4 regions of the Pallidibacillus thermolactis genome follow, and region 3 is predicted to be linked to each of the others. Evidence: riboswitches for the same ligand, from Rfam matches in the RefSeq annotation. Region 3 holds a riboswitch; each other region holds the start of a gene.
The links. A riboswitch is a leader RNA that binds a small molecule or an ion and turns the genes downstream of it on or off. The one in region 3 is predicted to bind S-adenosylmethionine.
Positions count from the first base shown of each region.

Region 1: linked by a shared signal. The riboswitch ahead of metK (methionine adenosyltransferase) and the one ahead of OEV82_RS04570 (LLM class flavin-dependent oxidoreductase) in region 3 are both predicted to bind S-adenosylmethionine.
Region 2: linked by a shared signal. The riboswitch ahead of metK (methionine adenosyltransferase) and the one ahead of OEV82_RS04570 (LLM class flavin-dependent oxidoreductase) in region 3 are both predicted to bind S-adenosylmethionine.
Region 4: linked by a shared signal. The riboswitch ahead of OEV82_RS12750 (OsmC family protein) and the one ahead of OEV82_RS04570 (LLM class flavin-dependent oxidoreductase) in region 3 are both predicted to bind S-adenosylmethionine.

Region 1 is NZ_JAOUSE010000028.1:24,948-30,404, reverse strand. Features, by position in the region: gene hmpA (NO-inducible flavohemoprotein) at 56-1,258, opposite strand; gene OEV82_RS09920 (RrF2 family transcriptional regulator) at 1,432-1,872, shown strand; gene metK (methionine adenosyltransferase) at 2,065-3,264, opposite strand; SAM riboswitch class I at 3,527-3,627, opposite strand; gene pckA (phosphoenolpyruvate carboxykinase (ATP)) at 3,862-5,445, shown strand.
Region 2 is NZ_JAOUSE010000076.1:3,528-8,984, forward strand. Features, by position in the region: gene speB (agmatinase) at 1-108, opposite strand, end outside; gene speE (polyamine aminopropyltransferase) at 101-955, opposite strand; gene speD (adenosylmethionine decarboxylase) at 978-1,388, opposite strand; gene OEV82_RS15275 (aminotransferase class I/II-fold pyridoxal phosphate-dependent enzyme) at 1,389-2,879, opposite strand; gene metK (methionine adenosyltransferase) at 2,879-4,069, opposite strand; SAM riboswitch class I at 4,160-4,288, opposite strand; partial or broken gene OEV82_RS16225 (ATP-binding cassette domain-containing protein) at 5,006-5,457, opposite strand, start outside.
Region 3 is NZ_JAOUSE010000008.1:2,842-8,298, reverse strand. Features, by position in the region: gene OEV82_RS04595 (nitroreductase family protein) at 1-163, opposite strand, end outside; gene OEV82_RS04590 (DinB family protein) at 374-853, shown strand; gene OEV82_RS04585 (NAD(P)H-dependent oxidoreductase) at 1,254-1,862, opposite strand; gene OEV82_RS04580 (hypothetical protein) at 2,010-2,183, opposite strand; gene ssuE (NADPH-dependent FMN reductase) at 2,241-2,786, opposite strand; SAM riboswitch class I at 2,913-3,022, opposite strand; SAM riboswitch class I at 3,151-3,258, shown strand; gene OEV82_RS04570 (LLM class flavin-dependent oxidoreductase) at 3,337-4,386, shown strand; gene OEV82_RS04565 (ATP-grasp domain-containing protein) at 4,401-5,354, shown strand.
Region 4 is NZ_JAOUSE010000047.1:10,688-16,144, reverse strand. Features, by position in the region: gene OEV82_RS12765 (RidA family protein) at 1-378, shown strand, start outside; gene OEV82_RS12760 (sodium:solute symporter family protein) at 595-2,094, opposite strand; gene OEV82_RS12755 (LLM class flavin-dependent oxidoreductase) at 2,154-3,527, opposite strand; gene OEV82_RS12750 (OsmC family protein) at 3,591-4,040, opposite strand; SAM riboswitch class I at 4,186-4,298, opposite strand; gene OEV82_RS12745 (TatD family hydrolase) at 4,411-5,175, opposite strand.

The DNA.
Region 1 (5,457 bases), on a different contig from region 3:
TTTGTTTATATATGTCATGTTTCCACTATCGTAATAGTGTTTAATCGTTAAAAAATTAATCTAAACCTTGTAACTGAGGACCGAATAACTCAAAACGAATATTCTCTTCAGAAATTCCCATTGCTTTAAGATTTTCGACCATTGCTTTCATAAATGGTTGTGGTCCACATAAATAAACAATTCCGTCTTTATTCACTACCTTTTCTAAAAACTCGCGATCGATGAGTCCTAAGTGATCAACTTCAGTCGTTTCATTAACTTTTTCATCTAACACTGTATAAAGGTTCGCATTCTCTGCTTTCGTTACCAATTCTTTCAGATCTTCGTGAAATGCACGGACATTTTCATTTCTTGCCGCTTGAATAAAAGTAATTTTCCGTTTACTACCTTTGTTTACTAATGTTTCAAACATACTGAGCAATGGTGTAATACCAACACCTGCTGCTATAAATGTCACTGGCTCTTCTTCTGCAGTATTTAATACAAAATCGCCAGCCGGTGCACTTACATCTAATCGATCACCTTCATTTACATAATCATGTAAGTAATTTGAAACAATACCAACAGGTTCTTTGTCTGCCTCACGTTTTACAGAGATTCTGAAATAATCTTTTCCAGGAGCTTCTGATATACTGTAATGGCGATTATGAACAAATTTTTCACCTGGAATAACCACTTTTACAGTAATGTATTGTCCTGGTTGGAAGTCTGGAACTGGTGTACCATCTAGAGCTCGTAAGTAGAAAGAAGTAATTTCATCACTTTCTTTTACTTTCTTAATAACTGTAAATGGTTTAAAGTCTGCCCAACCACCTCGTTTAAGCGCAGCTTCTTCATACATTTTCGCTTCTATTTGGATAAATACGTTAGCAATTTCTCCATAAGCTTCTTCCCATGCTTTTAAGATTTCATCAGTTGCAGCATCGCCTAAAACTTCTTTTATCGCATATAACAAGTTTTCGCCAACAATTGGATAATGTTCTGGACGTATACTTAATGCTCTGTGTTTATGCGCTATCGTTTTTACAGGACCAATAATCGCTTCAAGATTATCGATATTTTCTGCAGCAGCAATAATCGAATTTGCTAAAGCCGTTGGTTGAGAACCGACTTTTTGGTTTACATGGTTAAAATAGTTCAATAGTTCAGGATTTTCCCCCAACATTTTTTTGTAGAAGACCTTCGTTATTTTAGTACCATACTCCTTTACAACAGGTGCCGTTGATTTCACAATCTCAATTGTTTTCTCTGATAACATTTCGTCCTCTCCTTTTAAAACATATATTTTAAATACATCTTAAATGTATCTAAATCGCTTTCAAAAAGCAATATTTCAAATACATCTTTAAAAAAACGTTCACAATTAGAAGAAAATATCCATACGTTTTTATTATGTTATAATAGAAACAAAATTAACTTTTGGTGATGTCCATGCGAATGACTTTATATACCGATTACTCTTTACGAACCTTAATTTATCTTGCTGCAATGGATCAGAACAGACTTTGTAATATACAAGAAATTGCAGATGCTTACAATATTTCAAAAAATCACTTAATGAAAGTCATCCATAATCTCGGAAAACTTGGATACATTGAAACGATTCGAGGGAGAAATGGAGGATTCAAACTAGCAAAGAAACCAGATAAAATTAATATTGGTGAGTTAGTTCGTCAAACAGAAGATGGATTTTATTTGGTTGACTGTATGGACCCCAATCATCCCAATCCATGTATATTGACAAATTATTGTGGATTAACTCGAGTCTTTCGGGAAGCTTTAAACGCTTATTTCCAAGTATTAGATCAATTTACACTCGCTGATATTGTGCGAACTCCCCATCTTTACAAGAGAATTTTACAACAAGAATAAATATATTTTCTAACTTATATGTTTACCCCTTCTTATCATAAGTTTCTCTACATAAGGACCATTCCAAACAAAAGTCCGTCTTTAGAAAACATTTTGATTTAGAAAATGTCATACTAAACCACATGTTTATAAAGACGGACTTTTATTATATTCTATCTGTCACCTTATGAACATACCATTTTACAAAATAGATTAATCTACTTGAGCTTCTTCCCTTAAAATTTTTGCCTTATGCGTTTGCTCCCAAGGAAGATTTAAATCAGTACGACCAAAATGACCGTAAGCAGCTGTCTGTTTATAAATGGGACGACGTAAATCTAACATTTTAATTATTCCTGCTGGGCGTAAATCAAAATGTTTCCGAACAAGCCTTACTAGAACATCTTCACTGACTTTGCCTGTACCAAAAGTATCAATAGCAATCGAAACTGGTTGAGCAACACCGATGGCATATGCGAGTTGTACTTCACATTTTTCTGCAAGACCTGCTGCTACAATATTTTTTGCAACATAACGTGCTGCGTATGCGGCAGAACGGTCTACTTTTGTAGGATCTTTTCCAGAAAAGGCGCCACCTCCATGACGAGCATAACCACCATATGTGTCAACAATAATTTTTCGACCTGTTAATCCCGCATCTCCTTGTGGACCACCAATTACAAATCGTCCCGTTGGATTAATAAAATATTTCGTTTGATCATCAATTAAATCACTAGGAACAATAGGGTGAATGACATGCTCTTTGATATCCTTTTGAATTTGTTCCAATGTAGTCTCAGGATCGTGCTGAGTAGATAGGACAATTGTATCAATTCTCACAGGCTTTCCGTTTTCATCATACTCCACTGTTACTTGTGTTTTTCCATCAGGACGTAAGTATGGTAAAATTCCATCTTTTCTTACAACGGATAAGCGCCGAGATAATTTATGAGCCAATGATATTGGTAATGGCATTAACTCTTCTGTTTCATTACATGCAAAACCAAACATTAATCCTTGGTCTCCGGCACCAATTGCTTCAATTTCATCATCTGTCATTGTACCTTCTCTAGCTTCAAGTGCCTCATCAACACCCATAGCAATATCCGGTGATTGTTCATCAATCGATGTTAATACACCACATGTATCTGCATCAAAGCCAAATTTTGCACGGGTATAACCTATCTCACGAATAGTATCACGAACAATTTTTGGTATATCAACATACGAATTTGTTGTAATTTCTCCAGATACTAAGACTAAACCCGTAGTTACTGATGTTTCAGCAGCTACTCGAGCATTTGGATCTTTACTTAGTATTTCGTCTAAAATCGCATCGGAAATTTGATCACATATTTTGTCCGGATGTCCTTCTGTTACAGATTCAGAAGTAAATAAACGTCTATTAGCCATTTTTATCCTCCTTAATGTACACAACAAAGATAATAACCATTAACTTCATCATTATTATGAAATAAATCAAAATTCCAATTCCTAAGATGGAAAGGAATAAATAAAATTATAATACTTCTGATTCATATGAATTAATTCATTCACGAACGTTTTACATATACATACACTATATGGTATTTTCAACGCATATGTAACAAGAAATGAAGGCTAAAAAAATAAAACCTTTCCCCGCTAGAGGAAAGGTATATTTGCGTTCCTTTCACTCTTATCGATCAAGGTATTCCTTGCATCGGTTAGCACCTTGCACAAATGCAGGTTGCTGGGCTTCTTCGGGCCTGTCCCTCCACCAACTCTGGATAAGAGTATCCATTCAAATGTAAATCTTACATTAAAAGAACCCTAAGTGTCAATCATTTTAATCAAATAATAACTATAAATTTTTATTTTGTAAAAAGAGTATATTAATAAGAAATCGTTAATATTTTTTACGAAATTCTTTCAACTTTTTTTGATTATTAGTATAGACTAATAAAATAAATATGTTATACTAATTAAACAAAGGGTAAATAGAAATCATAAAGGGGAAGGTTTTTTTAAATGAATACAATTTACAATGTCAAAAGTTTAGAAGGATTACTTAGTGGAACCAATGTTGTTACACAATTATCCGTTCCAAAATTGGTTGAAAAGGTAATTAGCAGAAATGAAGGGGTACTTACAACTTCAGGAGCTGTAAGTGTTAAAACCGGAAAATACACTGGTCGATCACCGAAAGACAAATACTTTGTTCAAGAAGAATCAGTCTGCAATAAGATTGATTGGGGCAGTATTAATCAACCAATTTCGGAAGAAAAATTCTCACGTTTATATGCAAAAGTTTTAGATTATTTAAAAGTAAAAGATGAAATCTTTGTTTTTAAAGGATTTGCTGGTGCAGACGAAAATTATCGCCTTCCTATTCAAGTGATTACAGAATATGCTTGGCATAATTTATTTGCTCATCAATTATTTATCCGTCCAACTGAAGAAGAGTTAAAAAAACATGAAGCTCAATTTTCAGTTGTCTTTGCACCAAACTTCAAAGCAGATCCATTAGTTGACGGTACTCGTTCTGAAACATTCATTATCGTTTCATTTGAACATAAAGTTGTATTAATTGGCGGTACTGAATATGCTGGCGAAATGAAAAAATCCATCTTTACTGTCATGAATTATTTACTACCAGAACAAGATATTCTATCTATGCATTGTTCTGCAAACGTTGGAAAAGATGGTGATGTCGCACTATTTTTCGGGCTTTCTGGCACCGGAAAAACAACCCTATCCACCGATGATGACCGCAAATTAATCGGTGATGATGAACATGGTTGGTCCCTTGATGGCGTATTTAATATTGAAGGCGGTTGCTATGCAAAGTGTATCAATCTTTCTGAAGAAAAAGAACCGCAAATCTATAACGCTATTCAGTTTGGATCAGTCCTAGAAAATGTAGTCGTTGATCAAAACGGAAAAGCTGACTTTGATGATGGAAGTTTAACAGAAAATACAAGAGCGGCATATCCATTACATGCCATTAAAAATATTATCACACCAAGCAAAGCTGGTCACCCAAAAACCATTATCTTTTTAACAGCCGATGCATTTGGGGTATTACCACCAATTTCAAAATTAACGAAAGAGCAAGCAATGTATCATTTCTTAAGTGGATATACAAGTAAATTAGCTGGTACCGAACGCGGTGTTACAAGTCCAGAAGCAACATTTTCAACTTGTTACGGAGCGCCATTCTTACCATTACCAGCTAACCGCTACGCTGAAATGTTAGGTGAAAAAATTGACCAGCACAATGTACAAGTCTTTTTAGTAAATACAGGCTGGACTGGCGGTGAATACGGTATCGGAAGCCGTATGAATTTAAAATATACAAGAGCAATGGTTCGCGCCGCAATTGAAGGTAAATTAAATAATGTTGAAACTGTAAAAGATTCAATATTTGGTTTACAGATTCCAGTGGAAGTGCCTGGCGTACCTTCAGAAGTCCTTTTACCAAATAAAACTTGGTCCGATGAAAATGCTTATTTTGAAAAAGCAAAAGAACTAGCGAATCAATTTAAAGAAAACTTTAAGAAATTTTCTAGTGATAATTTAGAAATTGAAAAATTAGGCGGGCCAATTATATAGATTATAAGGGTG
Region 2 (5,457 bases), on a different contig from region 3:
TCTGAAACTGGTTGTACCATCAAATGGGACACCAAACAATACGACATCTGCTTTTTCATACGTCTCTTCACAGCCAATAAAAGTGCTCACATTTAATGGTTTATTCATCTCGCTCCAGTTCCTCCTTCACATACGTTGGCAAGCAAAATGATCCTACGTGTAAATCAGTATTATAATATTTCGTTTTCAAACCAAATTTTTCCCATTCTTCTGCTTGAATATCTTTAATAGGATCATAGGTTTTAGAAGCAAAACCAAAAAGCCAATGCCCAGAAGGATAAGTTGGCATATGATATTGATACACTTTCGCAATAGGGAAGATACTTTTAATTTTTTTATGGGCTCTTCTCATATGTGACGCATCTTCTGCAAAATATGGCGATTCATGCTGGTTAATTAAAATACCGTCTTTATTCAGAACTCGATAACATTCTTGATAGAAAGCGGTTGTAAACAATCCTTCGCCGACAGATATTGGGTCAGTCGAATCCACTATAATTAAATCAAAAGATTCATCTGGAGCATTTTTCACATATGCCAATCCATCCTCAAAACGAAGCTGCATTCGGCTATCCTCTTCCACTCCTTTTGCTGTTATTGGTAAATACTTTTGACATAAACGGAAAACACGTTCGTCGATTTCTACCATAACAACTTCTTCTACTGTCTTGTAACGAAGTACTTCACGGGCAGTTCCACCATCACCACCGCCAATAATTAATACTTTTTTAATTGACGGATTTGTTGCAAAGGCTGGATGGACAATCATATCGTGATAAATAAATTCGTCCTTTTCGTTCACCATCATCAATCCATCTAAGGTAAAGAAGGTTCCAAACTCATCGCCTTGGTAAAAATCAATTTGTTGATAGGCACTTTTTTCGCTATGCAAAACTTTATTATATTTAATCGAAAACTTACAATCGTTACTCCATTGTTCAGTATACCAATTCATAATTAAACTCCCTCTCCTCAACTTATTTAACTGTGACTTCTTTAATATCACGTTCAGCAAATTGTTTAATTTTATCGACCATTCCTCGAGGTACTTCAAATGATTCAGTCCTGTTTGCTTTTAATTTTTCACTTAAATATTCTGCCGCCTTCCATGGACTGACTGAATCTCCACAAGTATAAATATCAACAGAAGCATACCCATATTCTGGCCAAGTATGGATGGTTAAGTGTGACTCGGCAATAATAACTGCACCTGATACACCATACGGATTAAAATGATGAAATACCGATTCTACAATTGTTGCTCCTGCGTAATCTGCAGCTTCATTCATAACTTTTTCGATTAATTTATTATTCTCAATAATTTCACTTGGACAACCGTAAAACTCAACTAATACATGTCTTCCTAATGTCGATAATGCTAACCCCATCTATATCTTCTCCTTTACTACTGTAATATAATTTTTTTCTTTTGCTTCTGTTAAAACATCACCGACTAATTGTCTGTAATAATGATACTGTTTCACTACCTCTTGCGATATTAATTCTCCTGGAATTACAAGTGGGATTCCTGGTGGATAGATCATTAATGTATCTGCACTGACTCTACCAATCGAGTCATCGATTGCAAGCTGCTCATGTTCACAATAAAAGGCTTCTCTTGGACTCAAAATCAACTCATTAACTTGATCAGTAGTGACATGTGGAGACATAACGACCATTTTTTCCCCATAGTTATTATCAATATATTTCAAGGCAGAAACGAGTTTTCCAATCGAATATTCCGTATCAGAGCTTGTGATGACTGCCATGACAACATATCCTTCTGCTAGTTCCATTTGTATCCCATATTTTTTCTTTAATAATGTGTAAACATCAAAACCTGTTAAACCGATCCCATTCACTCGAATAACCAATTTTGTCCAATCATGGGTTTGGTGAAAATGTTTCGAAACATACTCATCCTTTAATATTTCAAAATGGGTTTCCGACTCAATTTCACGTATCGCCTTTTCAACAATTGGCTTTAAGCGATGATATCGTTCTTTTCCATATAGAACCAGTTCTCTTCTTGCTACATCTAATGAACTCATTAATAGATAGTTCGCACTTGTGGATTGAAGCATACTTAACAGTTTTTGAATTTTTTCTGGTTTTATCCGATTCTTTTTTAACAATAATAATGAACTCTGGGTTAAAGAGCCCCCAGTTTTATGCATACTAATGGTTACAGCATCAGCGCCAGCCGAAATCGGGTCAACCATTTCAACAAAATTCAAATGTGCGCCATGTGCACTATCGACAATAACGGTTATATCGTGTTCATGGGCGATTGTACAAATTTTTGTTAAATCAGTCATCGTTCCAAAATAAGTAGGATATGTTATTAAAAGTGCTTTTGCATCTGGATGCGCCTTAATTGCGTTATCCACATTTTCAACCGATACCCCATGGGAAATACCAAAATGATAATCTACTTCTGGCTGAATAAATACCGGATTGGCCCCACTCAAAATAATCCCATCCATGACGGATTTATGACCATTTCTAGGCACGATGATCTTCTCATTTGGCTTACAGACTGCCATAATCATAGCTTGTATTCCTACCGTTGTTCCATTCACTAAGAAGTACGCATGGTCTGCACCAAAAGCTTCAGCAGCTAATTCTTGGGCTTCCTTAATAACGGATTTTGGATGACTGAGTAAATCTAGTTCTTTCATCGAATTAACATCCATTCTTAACGCCATTTCCCCTAATGCCTTCTTCAATGGATTCATCATTGCGCCCATTTTATGTCCGGGAACGTCGAATGGGACCACATCACTATTGGCATAATTAACGAGTGCATTAAATAATGGCATTTGCTCTTGACTAATGTGCGACGTTCTCTGCGTGGAAAACTCCTTTACCTCGTTCATTATTGGCCAACCCCATTTAGTTCAAACTGAGCTACTGCTTCCCGTAGTTCATTTACTTTATCTGTTTTTTCCCAGGCCACATCCAATTCTTCTCTTCCAAAATGACCATATGCGGCTACTTGTTTAAATTGTGGTCTTCTTAAATCAAGCATTGTTATAATACCAGCTGGTGTTAGATCAAAAACTTCGCGAATTGCTTTTAGTAATTGTTCATGTGGAACGGTTCCTGTTCCAAATGTATCAACTGAAATACTAATCGGCTCACTAACTCCTATCGCATAAGAAAGCTGAATTTCACATTTCCTAGCTAGACCTGCTGCCACAATATTTTTAGCAACATATCGAGCAGCATAGGCTGCTGAACGGTCAACTTTTGTACAATCTTTTCCAGAGAAAGCACCACCACCGTGTTTTGCTGCACCGCCATACGTATCAACTATAATTTTTCGCCCAGTTAAACCAGTATCTCCATGCGGACCACCAACAACAAAACGCCCTGTCGGATTAATCAAAATTCGGAATGAATCATTTAAGTTAAATTCTCGTGCTGTTTGTTTAATGATATTTTCGATAACAAAGGTTTTGAATACATCTTCATCAAAATCCTCATCATGTTGAACGGACATTAATATGGTGTCAATCTTCGGTTGATCTTGAATCGTGTAGTCAATCGTAACTTGCGATTTCATGTCTGGACGTGCCCATTTAAATTCTCCACTTTTACGTAATTGGGATGCTTTCTTCACTAGTGTATGGGCTAGTTCAAGCGCAAGCGGCATTAAAGACGGAGTTTCATCCGTTGCATATCCAAACATAATTCCTTGGTCTCCTGCCCCAATGGCCATGGTATCGCTTGAACGATCAACCCCCATTGCAATATCTGGAGATTGAGTATGAACAAGTACCTGAATATCACAAGTACGACCATCAATTCCAAATCTATCATCTGTATATCCTATTTCTAATAGAGTTTCACGTGCTATCTTTTCAATATCTAAATCAGCAGTCGTAGAAATTTCTCCTCCTACGATTACTGTATTTGTTGTTGTAAAGACTTCACAGGCCACCCTTGCATACGGATCCTGTTCTAATGCAGCATCCAATACTGCATCTGAGATCTGATCTGCGATTTTATCAGGATGTCCTTCTGAAACAGACTCAGACGTAAACAAAATTTTTTCTGCCAACATTAACCATTCCTTCCAATTTTATATTTATGGCACAAAAAAAGCTCTCCCCAACAACCTAAGGAAAGCTTCGATTAATATCAGCTGCTTATCCTCTTATTGTTCGCAAAACTTTTCAAAGCTTTGCGCTCAGGTTGGGCACCCATATTTGTTTGTTCATATGAACAAAACTGGTTTGCCACCGCATCATTGACCCCTCGTCTCAGCGGTTATTAATAAGATGGAGATAGACTTTATTTATGCTGGAATTAATAGTAAAGGATAACAGTGTTCATGTCAATTTATTTTTTTAAAAAATTTTAAGAATAATAGACTAGACAGCATGAAATTTACACTGGTAAATGTTGGCACAATATTCACAAGAAATTGTAACGATATAACTTTCAATACTTCTTTACCGTTTTGAAATTTAGGTAGAAAGAACCATTTAAAGATATATATTCCCTTATTTTTAGCCGTGGATAAATGAGCTGATGCCACCAAAGAAATGTATGTACATTGGATAGAATAATGAATTTTTTCTTGTAACTTTTTTGGCACAATTATGATAGTTTACCGAAATAATAGAAAAATATGAAGTCAATGAAGGTGTATACATTTTTTATCGGATCCAATAATCTTACTAAAGATTTAAATTAAAACGTTGTTATGTCTTGAAGTAACATTTTTGTGGAAATAGAGGGGATTGGCATTTGATATTACTATTTTCCAAGTAGCCTTATTATAGTAATGATTCCAATTAATATAAAAATAATAGAAATGATCATATTAATTTTCTTTTTTTCCTTGTACTTATTTTCCATAACATATCTTCCTTTCGTAACAATTAGTTATATAGCTTATTCAACGTATATAGTTGAGTATAAAAAACAAAAGTTATTAAACGTATTTCAATAAAACAGTAATGACTGCTATTCATGTACAGATATTAAAAAATAATTACAAACAAGGCAAATCAATTTGTCTAATTTGCATAAGAAAATCAGTTACTTTCTGTTTCGTTGCGACATCCAATCCTATTGTAGGCTCATCTAAATATACTATTTCTGGTTTCTGTATAAATATAGATACTATTTCTGCTTTCATCCTTTGTCCTAAAGAAAGTAATCGAACATGCTGTGATAATAATTCTTCTATCCCTATTGTCTCAATTAAATATTTTGACCACTCTTCATATTTTCTTTTGTATTATTATTCTTAACATATCATAAGAATCTTTTAAGGGAAAATCCCACCACAAATTACTTCTTTGTCCCATAGGACTCCTGTAATCTGAGCAAGTTGTTTTCTATATTTAAATGGATTAAGATTTTTTACAGATACCTGACCACCTGAAGGTAGTAGTCCTGTCAATCGTTTAATTGTAGTTGACTTACCTGCTCCATTTGGAG
Region 3 (5,457 bases):
TGTAAGCAGATGGTGCCCAACGTGCGGCTTCAAAAACCGTTAGTAACACTTCTTCAGGAATTTCCTTATCTAAAAAGGATCTTGGTGACCAACGATTAATAAACATCTCATCGATTTCGTAGTCTGGTTTTCTGTATGATTTTGTTTCCGTAATTATAGTCATGAACATTTCCCTCCTGGACATTATTATATAGCAATACGTTAGTGAATCAAAATAAAGGGATCATATATTTTGAAACTATTTGTCTAATATAGTAAGGTAAAATTGAAAATCTGAATTAACTTGTTCCATCTAATTTTTTCGCATACAACAATATCGAAGAAATAACATGGATTTATAACTATGCAACAATAATGAAATAGGAGTGATCAAATGTACCGAACAGTACAAGATTTTCTGAATGATTGGAGTCGTGCTACAGATGCTACAATTAAAGTACTGGAATCGCTAACAGATGAAAAACTCGGACAAGCCATTGTGCCGGGGCATAATACTCTTGGTTGGTTAGGATGGCATTTAGTGACAAGCATTTCCTATTTTGCTTCACAAGTAGGCTTACAAGTACCGATTTCTGGTGATGTAAATTCGATTCCAGATAAGGCCAGTCAAATTGTTGAGGCATACAAAGCAGCGTCACGTCAACTAGAAGCGGAAGTAAAAGGAAAATTTACAAACGATCATTTAGTTGAAGAAGTTGAAAGCTTGGGTAGACTCATGCCAAGAGGTGACGTGTTGCGCATATTATTGGATCATCAGACCCATCATCGCGGACAAATGACCGTTCTTATCCGACAAGCCGGTTTAAAAGTACCGGGTATTATGGGACCAACAAAAGAAGATCAAGAGAAGTAAGGAAAAATAGAAATGGGGGCTACATTGAACGGCCCCATTTTTTTAACTACTTTTAACTGTGTTTGGGCTTCACTCCATTTTTATGAATTCTTTTTTACTGTCTACTTCTACTTTATACAAAGCATTCATATCTTTATTTTAAGATTTCGCATACATTTCTCAACTTCTTTAAAGTTTTTATCAATTGATTTATAATGATTCATTCTTTTAAATGTTATTTAAAAGATTTTTTCCTTCAATTTATCTTCCTATTCCATTCCATAAACATTTACACTTTAGAGTTTGTGACACATAGATATAGCAATTACAACAAAATTGGTTATTTATAGGGGGAACCAGATTCAAAAAGATGAATCTGGTTTTCCTTTTGAATGAAAGAAAGGATGGAACGATCATCAATTTAATTTATTGGTTTTCTTGACTTTGAAAGAAAAGTTTCGTGTCCTTTCAATTTAACATCGTTCATGTATATTACATTACTAGAACGTGAGGGGAGTATACTTGTAAAATGGGATAATTGCTTCTTGATAATTTGAGATGTTTCTCGATCGATAATCGGATTCTCTTTAAATTTATCTATATGATTATTTAATATATATGCACCTTTCATACATAATCCTTTTAAGTTTGCCAAGAGCGGTTTAAAACTATATTCTAATATGAAATGATAATCGAGGCTTTCGCCAGTCATAATGGGTAGGACCGGTTTTTGTTCAAAGATGTTAGGTGGTAATAAGTCAATATAGGCTTTTAATACGCCGGAAAAGGATCCTTGTAAAACAGGTGAGCCAATAATAATTCCATGCGAGCTGTGTATAGACTGTTTCATTTGTTGGATAAGCGGATTTTGAGAATCAGTGTTGAAAAGTGTTTCTGGGGGAATATCTTTTACAGAAATATGTTTAACCGAAAAACCTTCTTCAATTAGTAAAAGTCCTAAATATTTAAGAACTTGTTCAGTTTCCGATATTTCATTTGGATTTCCTGAAATAATGACAACATCACTCAAATGATTCACCCTTTCATGAATGAAATTAAATTGGTATAACGTGTGACGTTACTTATTTTGCCCCCCTTTTTTCATGCTGAAAAAAGAGGGACATTTCATGAAGTATCAACAGGCTTTGTCTTCTCTCTCACTTCCTTTTAAAATTTTTTAGCAAACGTCCAAAAATTCTTCTGCAAACTCATATCGTTCATTGTGACGATTTTCCCATTTAATTCCATTAATCTTGTACTTTTTTAATTGAGGTGAAGATATTCCAACCAACTCTTCCCTTTGTGAATAGTCTAACGTACTTATTTTGCAAGCAAGGATACGAATGTTCATGATAGTTGCATGCCAAGATATTCATCGCGAATCCAAAATTGTCGTCTTCAGTCTCTTTTAAACGGTTAAATGAACCGTTTGTAAGTCGATTAAACTTTTAAAATAGTACAGTTGCTTTTTTGTTCTTTGCAAAATCTCTTCATCAACGATCGGTTTTTCCCTATATTTATCAATTTGATCGTCTTGAATAAAGATTCCTTTAAGGTTCATCCCTTTTAACGATGCAATTAACGGTTTTAAGCTATATTCTAATGCTAAAAGATGATTAGAACTTCCTCCTGTCATAAGTGGTAATACAGGTTTATGTTGAAATACATCTTGTGGAAATAAGTCGATTAAAGATTTAAATACACCGGCGTAAGCACCTTTATAAACAGGTGTTCCAACAATAAGCCCCTTCGCTTGTTGAACAGATTGTACAATGTTTTGAATGACCGGGCTAAGGTAATTGGCGGTCATGAGGTCCTCAGAAGGGACATCTTTTACAGAAAAATGTGTAACAGACATATTTTCCTTTAACAGTAATGATCCTAAATACTTTAATACTTGCTCAGATCTAGATGTTTCAGTCGGACTCCCCGAAATAATGACGACGTCACTCAATACTTTCACCTCATTTATTTAAAATAAGTTTTTTGTTTTTGGGAAATAAGAGTTGATTGTAAATTATATAAAAAAACCCCTTTTCTTAAAGAGAAAAGAGGATGATTGAAATACGATTCGAATCATTTCTTATCTCCCAAGAAAAACTTCTTGCTGGATTTAGCACCTTTCTGAATGAAATTCAGAGGTTGCTGAAGCGTCATCAGGCCAGTTCCCTCGACTTCTCTTGATAAGAAAATTATTAAATTTGTAAACTATTGTATAACTAAAAAACAGATTAGTCAAGTAGGAATTATTGGGATTATTTTGTTGACATTTCAAAAAATTTATTTTATTATAACAAACAATTAAGTAAATAGTGTTATTCTTATCGAGAGAGGTGGAGGGACATGGCCCAGTGAAGCCTCAGCAACAGGTTCTTTTTTAGAATACTGTGCTAAATCCATCAAGCGATTCGCTTGAAAGATAAGAAGAGATATGAAGTTTATCGAACTCTTTTCTTATCGGAAAAGAGTTTTATTTTTGAATACGATAGAAAGAAGGGATACAGGTGAGGTATGGATTCTGGTTACCAGTATTTGGAGGTTGGCTAAGAAACGTAGAAGATGAAAACATGCCAACAACATTTGAATATGCAAAGGAAGTGATCCAGTCTGCAGAAAATTGGGGCTATGAAGCGACTTTGATTCTTGAATTATATTTAAATGATATAAAAGGAGTCAAAAAAGATACATTAGAAGGATGGTCTCTCGCTGCAGCATTAGCAGCTGTAACAGAAAAAATTGAAATTATCCAAGCGGTACGCCCGATTTATCATAATCCAGCTGTGACTGCGAAACAGGCTGCAACAATTGATCATATTAGCCAAGGGCGTTTTACATTAAATGTCGTATCCGGTTGGTGGGAGGAAGAAGCGAAACAATACGGCGGGGACTTTACATCCCACGATGAACGGTATGAACGAACAAGTGAATTTGTTGAAATTTTAAAAGGATTATGGACCGAAGAAACTTTTTCTTATCAAGGGAAGTATTACAAAATAGAAAATACTCATCTGTTTCCGAAACCAGTGCAAAAACCGACAATAAAACTGTATGCTGGTGGTGAAAGCGATAAAGGAAAGGAAGTCATTTCCAATTATTGTGATGCTTATGTTATGCATGGTGGTACAGTTGATGAAGTGAAAGTAAAAATTGAAGATATGAAACAGCGAAGAGCAAAGGCTGGAAAACAACCTTTGGCAACCTTTGGAATGGCAGCATATGTGATTTGTCGTGATACAGAAAATGAAGCATACGCTGAGTTAGAACGTATTACAAATGTAAAAGATCTAAGTGGTTATGCAGGCTTTAAGGACTTTACGACAAAATCAGAACTTGAACAAAAGTTACAACTTCAAGATTATTCTGTTTCGAATCGTGGGTTGCGTCCGAATCTTGTCGGTACACCTGAGCAAATAGCAAAAAGAATTTTAGAATATGAAAAAGCCGGTGTAAACTTACTCTTATTGCAGTGTTCACCTCAATTAGAAGAGATGGAACGATTTGCAAAACGAGTAATGCCAAAGGTAGAAGAACTACGTGGAGCATTAACAAAATAAAAGGGGATTTGAATATGACAAAAATTTATGTAATACATGAAAATCATGAATGGACAGCCCATTTGTTTAAACGACTGGAAGAATTAAATTTACCTTATGAAGATTGGCACTTAGGAGACGGTATGGTTGATTTAACAAAAACACCACCTGAAGGGATCTTTTACAACCGCATGAGTGCATCAAGTCATACAAGAGGACATCGTTATTCACCTGAGCTTGCCCATGCTGTACTTGCTTGGTTGGAACATAATGGGAGGAAAGTGATCAATGGTAGTCGTGCGTTACAATTAGAAGTAAGTAAAGTGCGTCAATACTTAGAACTTGAAAAATATGGCATTAAAACTCCAAAAACATTGGTTGCTGTCGGTAAAAAACAAATAATTGAAGCTGCAAAGGCTTTTGAAGGAAAAAAATTTATTACAAAACATAACCGAGCAGGTAAAGGTTTAGGTGTTCAATTGTTCCATTCGTTCGATGCTTTAAAAGCATATGTAGAAAGTGATCAATTTGAAAATTCAGTTGATGGAATAACTCTTATTCAACAATATATTGAGTCACCAGAAAAATTTATTACGCGTTGTGAGTTTGTCAATGGAAAATTCTTATATGCGGTTCGGGTGGATACTTCCGATGGATTTGAACTATGTCCGGCTGATGCTTGTCGAATTGATGATTTGTTTTGTCCAGTCGGGGAAGAAACTACGGTTCGCCCAATGTTTGAAATTCAAGAAGATTTTCATGATCCGATTATCGAAAAATATGAACAAGTATTAAAAGCGAATGACATTCAAGTTGCCGGAATCGAATTTATTAAGGATAAGGAAGGGAATATTTACACATACGATATAAATACGAATACGAACTATAACAGCGATGCAGAAGCAAGAAGTGGCAAATTCGGAATGTTAGCAGTTGCGAAATTTTTAGGAGAAGAACTTGCAAAATTAGACAATGAGGCTTTCGTGTAGGTTTTATTTGGCTTACGATTTAAGATAGAGGCTGGTAGGGCGCCTCTTTTATTCTTAATAATAAACCAGCCCTTTAAATCGCTATACTTTTCATTCTTCTTTG
Region 4 (5,457 bases), on a different contig from region 3:
TTTAAAAAAATCGAAACAAATCAAGCTCCAAAAGCGATAGGACCATATTCACAAGGGGTTGAAGTAGGAAACTTCTTGTTTTTATCTGGACAAATTCCTGTGAACCCAGAAACGAATGAAGTGGTGGAAAAGGATATTGTTGCACAAACTAATCAAGTCATGAAAAATATTTCTGCTATTTTAGAAAGTGAAGGATTAACATTAAATAATGTTGTAAAAACAACGATCTTCTTAGCAGATATGGAACAATTTGCAACTGTAAATGAAGAGTATGCAAAACATTTAGGTGATCATCGCCCGGCTCGTTCAACGATTGAGGTTAGCCGTTTACCGAAAGATGTTTTAATCGAAATTGAAGTTATCGCTGCAAGAGCTTAAAATGAACAGGACAGTAGGTAATGTGGGCCAACTGTCCTGTTTAATTCGATATCATTCTATTATTATTTCCACATTGTCTTTGTTGAGCGATACTATTGTTTAAAATACCATTTCCATAGTGAGAACAATATGGTTAATATAAAAAAGCTTATTCCATAAATACAAATGGTTAGCATAGGATTTACAAACATATGCAATTCTCCATTCTAAATAAAATTAAATGGCATCTTTTTGAGAAGGTATTTCTAGTTGTGGTTGTTTGAAATATTTTGCGAGAATAAACATGACGGTAATGCCGATTAATGTCGCCCAAGCTCCAGCCGCCATTGTACTTTTTTCTATTTTTCCAAAATAGAGAATGAAATAAGATGCAAGACCAATGATCATCGATAATTCCGCAGCCCGTGGGGAAGGCTTCTTCTTACCGAAGATGGCGTAAAGAACCGGTCCGACCGTTCCTGCAGCAATCCCCGATACACCAATCCATAAGAGATCTCCCATGTATTTCGGCGGATTTAATACGATGAGATAAGACACAATTCCAATAGCTAATACTGCAAGTCTACTTATTCGGATTGCAATTTGCTGTGCTTTTTTGTCATTGATCTTAATAATGTTTCGTCGTACGAATACTTTTAGAAAAATATCATTGGCAAATACAGTCGAAATGGATACAAATAAGCCATCTGTTGTTGAAAGGGCAGCAGCTAAGATGACAATTAACATAAAAGCAGCGATAATCGTAGGGAAAAATTGAATAATGTATTCAATTAATGCCATATCACTAACCTCGATGTTATCACCAAAGGCTGCGCGACTATATATCCCACCAAATAAAGTGACAACGCAACAGAACATCACTAATACATATACGAGTATCATTTTGCCGATGTCTTTTTCATTTTTTAATCCTAATACTTTATTAAATAACTGTGGGGCAGTTGCAGCAAAGGCTGCTTGAATTAGGATTGCTCCAATTACGGCAGAAATGGAATCAAAATAGGGTGATTCCGGATTGAAAATGCCAACTAAATTTGGATTTTGGGCGTTTAGATTTTCCGTAATCACCTCAAAAGTATTCGTAATACTTCCTTCCCAAAAGTGAACTATACCTGATATAAAAATGATGATCCCAGCCAGTGTCATCATTATAATTTGAACAGCATCTGTATATAAGTCAGCAAGCGTTCCGCCAATGAAGACGTAAACTATGACAATGGCAGCAATTAAAGTAAGCGCTGTATGATAAGATAACCCCATTGTGAACTCAAACACTCTTGCTCCAGCAACAAACTGAGCAGCGATATAAAAAATATTAAACAAAAGGAGAAGTGCTGTACCTACTCTTAAAATGTCACTATTATAGTAATCGCCTAACCAATCTGGTAAAGATAAAGATTTTTGCTTTGTGTTTATCTTTCGCACCCTTTTTGCTACTAATAGAGCGCCGATCGGCCCTCCACCAAATATCGCTAACATCAGCCATAGATTGGCATAGCCCCATTCATAAGACCAACCTGGATAACCTAAAAATACAGCGGCACTTAGATATGTGGCAGCAAATCCCAGCCCTAAAAGGACTGGGCCGAGTTGACCGCCGCCAATCGCAAAATCATCAATATTTTTTGTACCTCGACCACCAAGGTAACCTAATAGAATCATAATCAAGACAAAGATCGTCATACCTATCCATATATATAATTCTAATACGTTCATGGACACCCTCCGTTTACGCAAAATTTAACCGATTTTTGACCTACTTGTCGAGTGGGCATTTACTTGACAGCGAGACTCAATTTTTTTGCATGATGGTTGTCAGGTAAGTATACATGACCTTTTCCAAATAAATTTTCTCGTAATGTTCCAGCTTCGTATTCTTTACGATATATTCCTCGTTTTTGTAATTCAGGAACGACATAATCGACAAATTCTCTGAATGTACCTGGTGAATAGGCAAAAGCAATGTTGAAGCCATCGACATCACCTTCTGTTGCCCACTGTTCAAGCTTATCGGCAATTTGCTCAGGTGTACCTATAAATTTAACTGTTCCGTTTCCTAGTCCATGATTTAATACAGCTTCTCGTAAAGTCCATTTTTTATTCGGATCTTTTCCGTAAAGATCAAGGTTTCCCTGCATCGCTTGCGTTTCCATATCTACAATATAGTCATCTGGATTGTAAGTTGAAAAGTCAATGCCGGTATGACCGGATAATAATGCAAGTGTACCTTCGTAACTAACATGGCTTTTCAATTCTTCATATTTTGCAATTGCTTCTTCTTCTGTAGAACCAACAATCGGTAAAACGAGCGGGAATATTTTTATATCATCTGGATTTCTACCGTATTCCTTAGCTAGTGTACGAATATCATTTGAGTATATTTTTAATGCATCGAGTGAATGATGCTTTGTAAATACAGCTTCTGCATGTTTTGCTGCAAATCGTTTCCCCTTAGGTGAAGCACCAGCTTGAAATAAAACCGGCGTACGCTGTGGCGAAGGTTCTACAATGTGCGGTCCAGGCACGGAGAAAAATGCCCCTTCATGGTTTATTTCATGAACTTTGTCTGGATCTGCAAACGCATCTTGTGCGATATCAAGTGTGACAGCATCATCTTCCCAACTATGTTCCCATAGTTTATAGACCACGTCTAAAAATTCATCTGCTCTTTCATAACGAAGGTCATGGGGTAGTCGACTTTTAAGGCCAAGATTAATTGCTTCACTTTCTAAATAAGAGGTAACGATATTCCAACCAATTCTTCCCTCCGTTAAATGATCCAATGTTGAGAGTTGACGTGCTAATGCATAAGGTTGTGCATAGGTCGTTGAAATCGTCACAGCAAACCCAATATGTTTTGTGGCTAGTGCCATCGCTGAAATCGGTAGTAAAGGATCATGTGCTGGAATTTGGACTGCATTTTTTACAGCAGGTTTATAGCTGTTTTGATACACGCTATATGTTCCTAAAACATCGGCAATAAAAACAGCGTCAAATTTCCCTTTTTCTAATGTTTGAGCAACATCAACCCAGTAAGACAACCGGTTATGATAGCGGCTATGATTTTTTTCATGTTTCCATAGTCCAGTTGAATGTGGGGACGGAGAATTTTGAACGAATCCATTTAAATGTATTTGTTTACCCATCATGACACCCTTTCCATTTTTAAAATTAAGTAGCCATATCTGATTACTTGGTATTAGATTGTTTTTTTATTTAACAGGTTTTTCAACGACAATTTTTGAAGTTAAATGAACAGGATTTTTAATCGTATCACCTACAGGGCAATGGTTTTCCACAAACTGAATAAATGTTTCTAATTTTTCTTTTGGAGCATCTGTTGAAATCACAAATTTTGATTCAATATGAGAATATCCAGGTCGGACATCGGATTTATTTAAAAAACCGTCCGTATCAAGTTCACCTTCCAATTCAATTTTAAGATCCTCAATGTTGATCCCAAATTGTTTCGCATAAGTTTGGATAACAATTGCCTGGCATGCACCAAGAGCAGAAAGAACAAGTTCAACAGGGTTTGATCCTTGATCAGTACCACCTAATGAAACTGGTTCATCAACAATGACTTTGTGACCTCTTGCTTCCGTTTCAATTAATAATTTTTCCTTCCATGTAGCCTTTACATTAAATTTTTCAATCGCCATTTTCCAATCACCTCTAAATATTTTTTAATTAAAAAAAGAAAGTTTAAGTTCATAGATTTTTGTACATCACCTCCAAAATAAAATGACCTCTTAAAATAAGAGGTCATGTGATGTACGAAAAGAATATTTTCATATATCACAATCCCTCTTATATTTCAGGTTTGTCATTTCAAACCTGCTGGAATTGGCACCGTTTGGATCTTTCCAATGGTTGCCGAGGCTTCACAGGGCCAGTCCCTCCACCTCTCTGTATAAGAGTAGATTGTAAAAATATTAACTTTTAACTGGTTAAATTTTATGTTTATTCTAAATAGTTCATTACAAAAAGTCAACACAAATTTTTTGAAAAATTTATTACGGTGCTAAAGTACTAAAAAATCGAATAAAAAAGGATGGTGTTGTTGTATAACTGTCTGTAGACTTCATCAACGTGTGTCGATTTGATTTTTGCTAAATAACGGATGGTTTCATGTATCATTTTTGGATGGGTCTTTTGTCCTTGAAATGGTCCTTCAAAGGGCCAAGGTCCATCGGTTTCAACCATCGTTAATGATAGGGGATATGTGGCTGCGATTTTTTGGATTTCGTGTTCGTAAGCTAAATCGGGAGTAAAAGATATAAAATAACCATTTTCAACCATTTGTTGAATGGTTTTGGTATCCCCTTTAAACCAGTGAAAATGGGCTTTTTGGATGGAGTATTTTTCCAATAAATTTATAACGATTGGAGCATCTTCGTAAATCGCATGAAGTGCAACAGGTTTATTCCATTTTACAGCTAGTTTAAAAAATTCCTCCAATAATGCAAGATAGCCTTCAAGACTTTTTACATTTGTATAATAAGGGAGTCCGACTTCTCCGATGGCAACCATAGCTTGATGATTTTTATCCATGAATTGAATCAAATCTGCCAGTTCTTCATCGGTTGGCAAGGGTTGTTCTGGATGATAACCAAAGGCGAGTTTGATCCTTTCATCTTTTTGATATAATGCTAAATTTTCAACAGCAGAAGAAAGATTCGTTGATACCGATATTAAGCTATGAATTTGATAGTGTTCCATTTCTTTCATTATTCCTTGTTGTTCTTTTAATGTGTATTGATCGAAATGAATGTGAACATCGATTATTGGTTGCAATTACATCACCTACATATTTAAAATTTCTAATTTATCATACCTTTGTTTCATCATTAAAGTCTACGTTTATTATTCCGAAGAAGAAGTTTCCAAGAAACGATTCAGAAATTGGATAATGAACTTATTGTCCGTTGTTATTATGTAAACTTGATACCACTCACGGATTTGTCGAAAAAATCAATAAGATAATATTGACAACTTATATTTTTCGTCCCATAATATATTCAATAATATTCGAACGTTAACGAAGGACTAGTATGCAGTGCTTGCTATGGCAGAGAG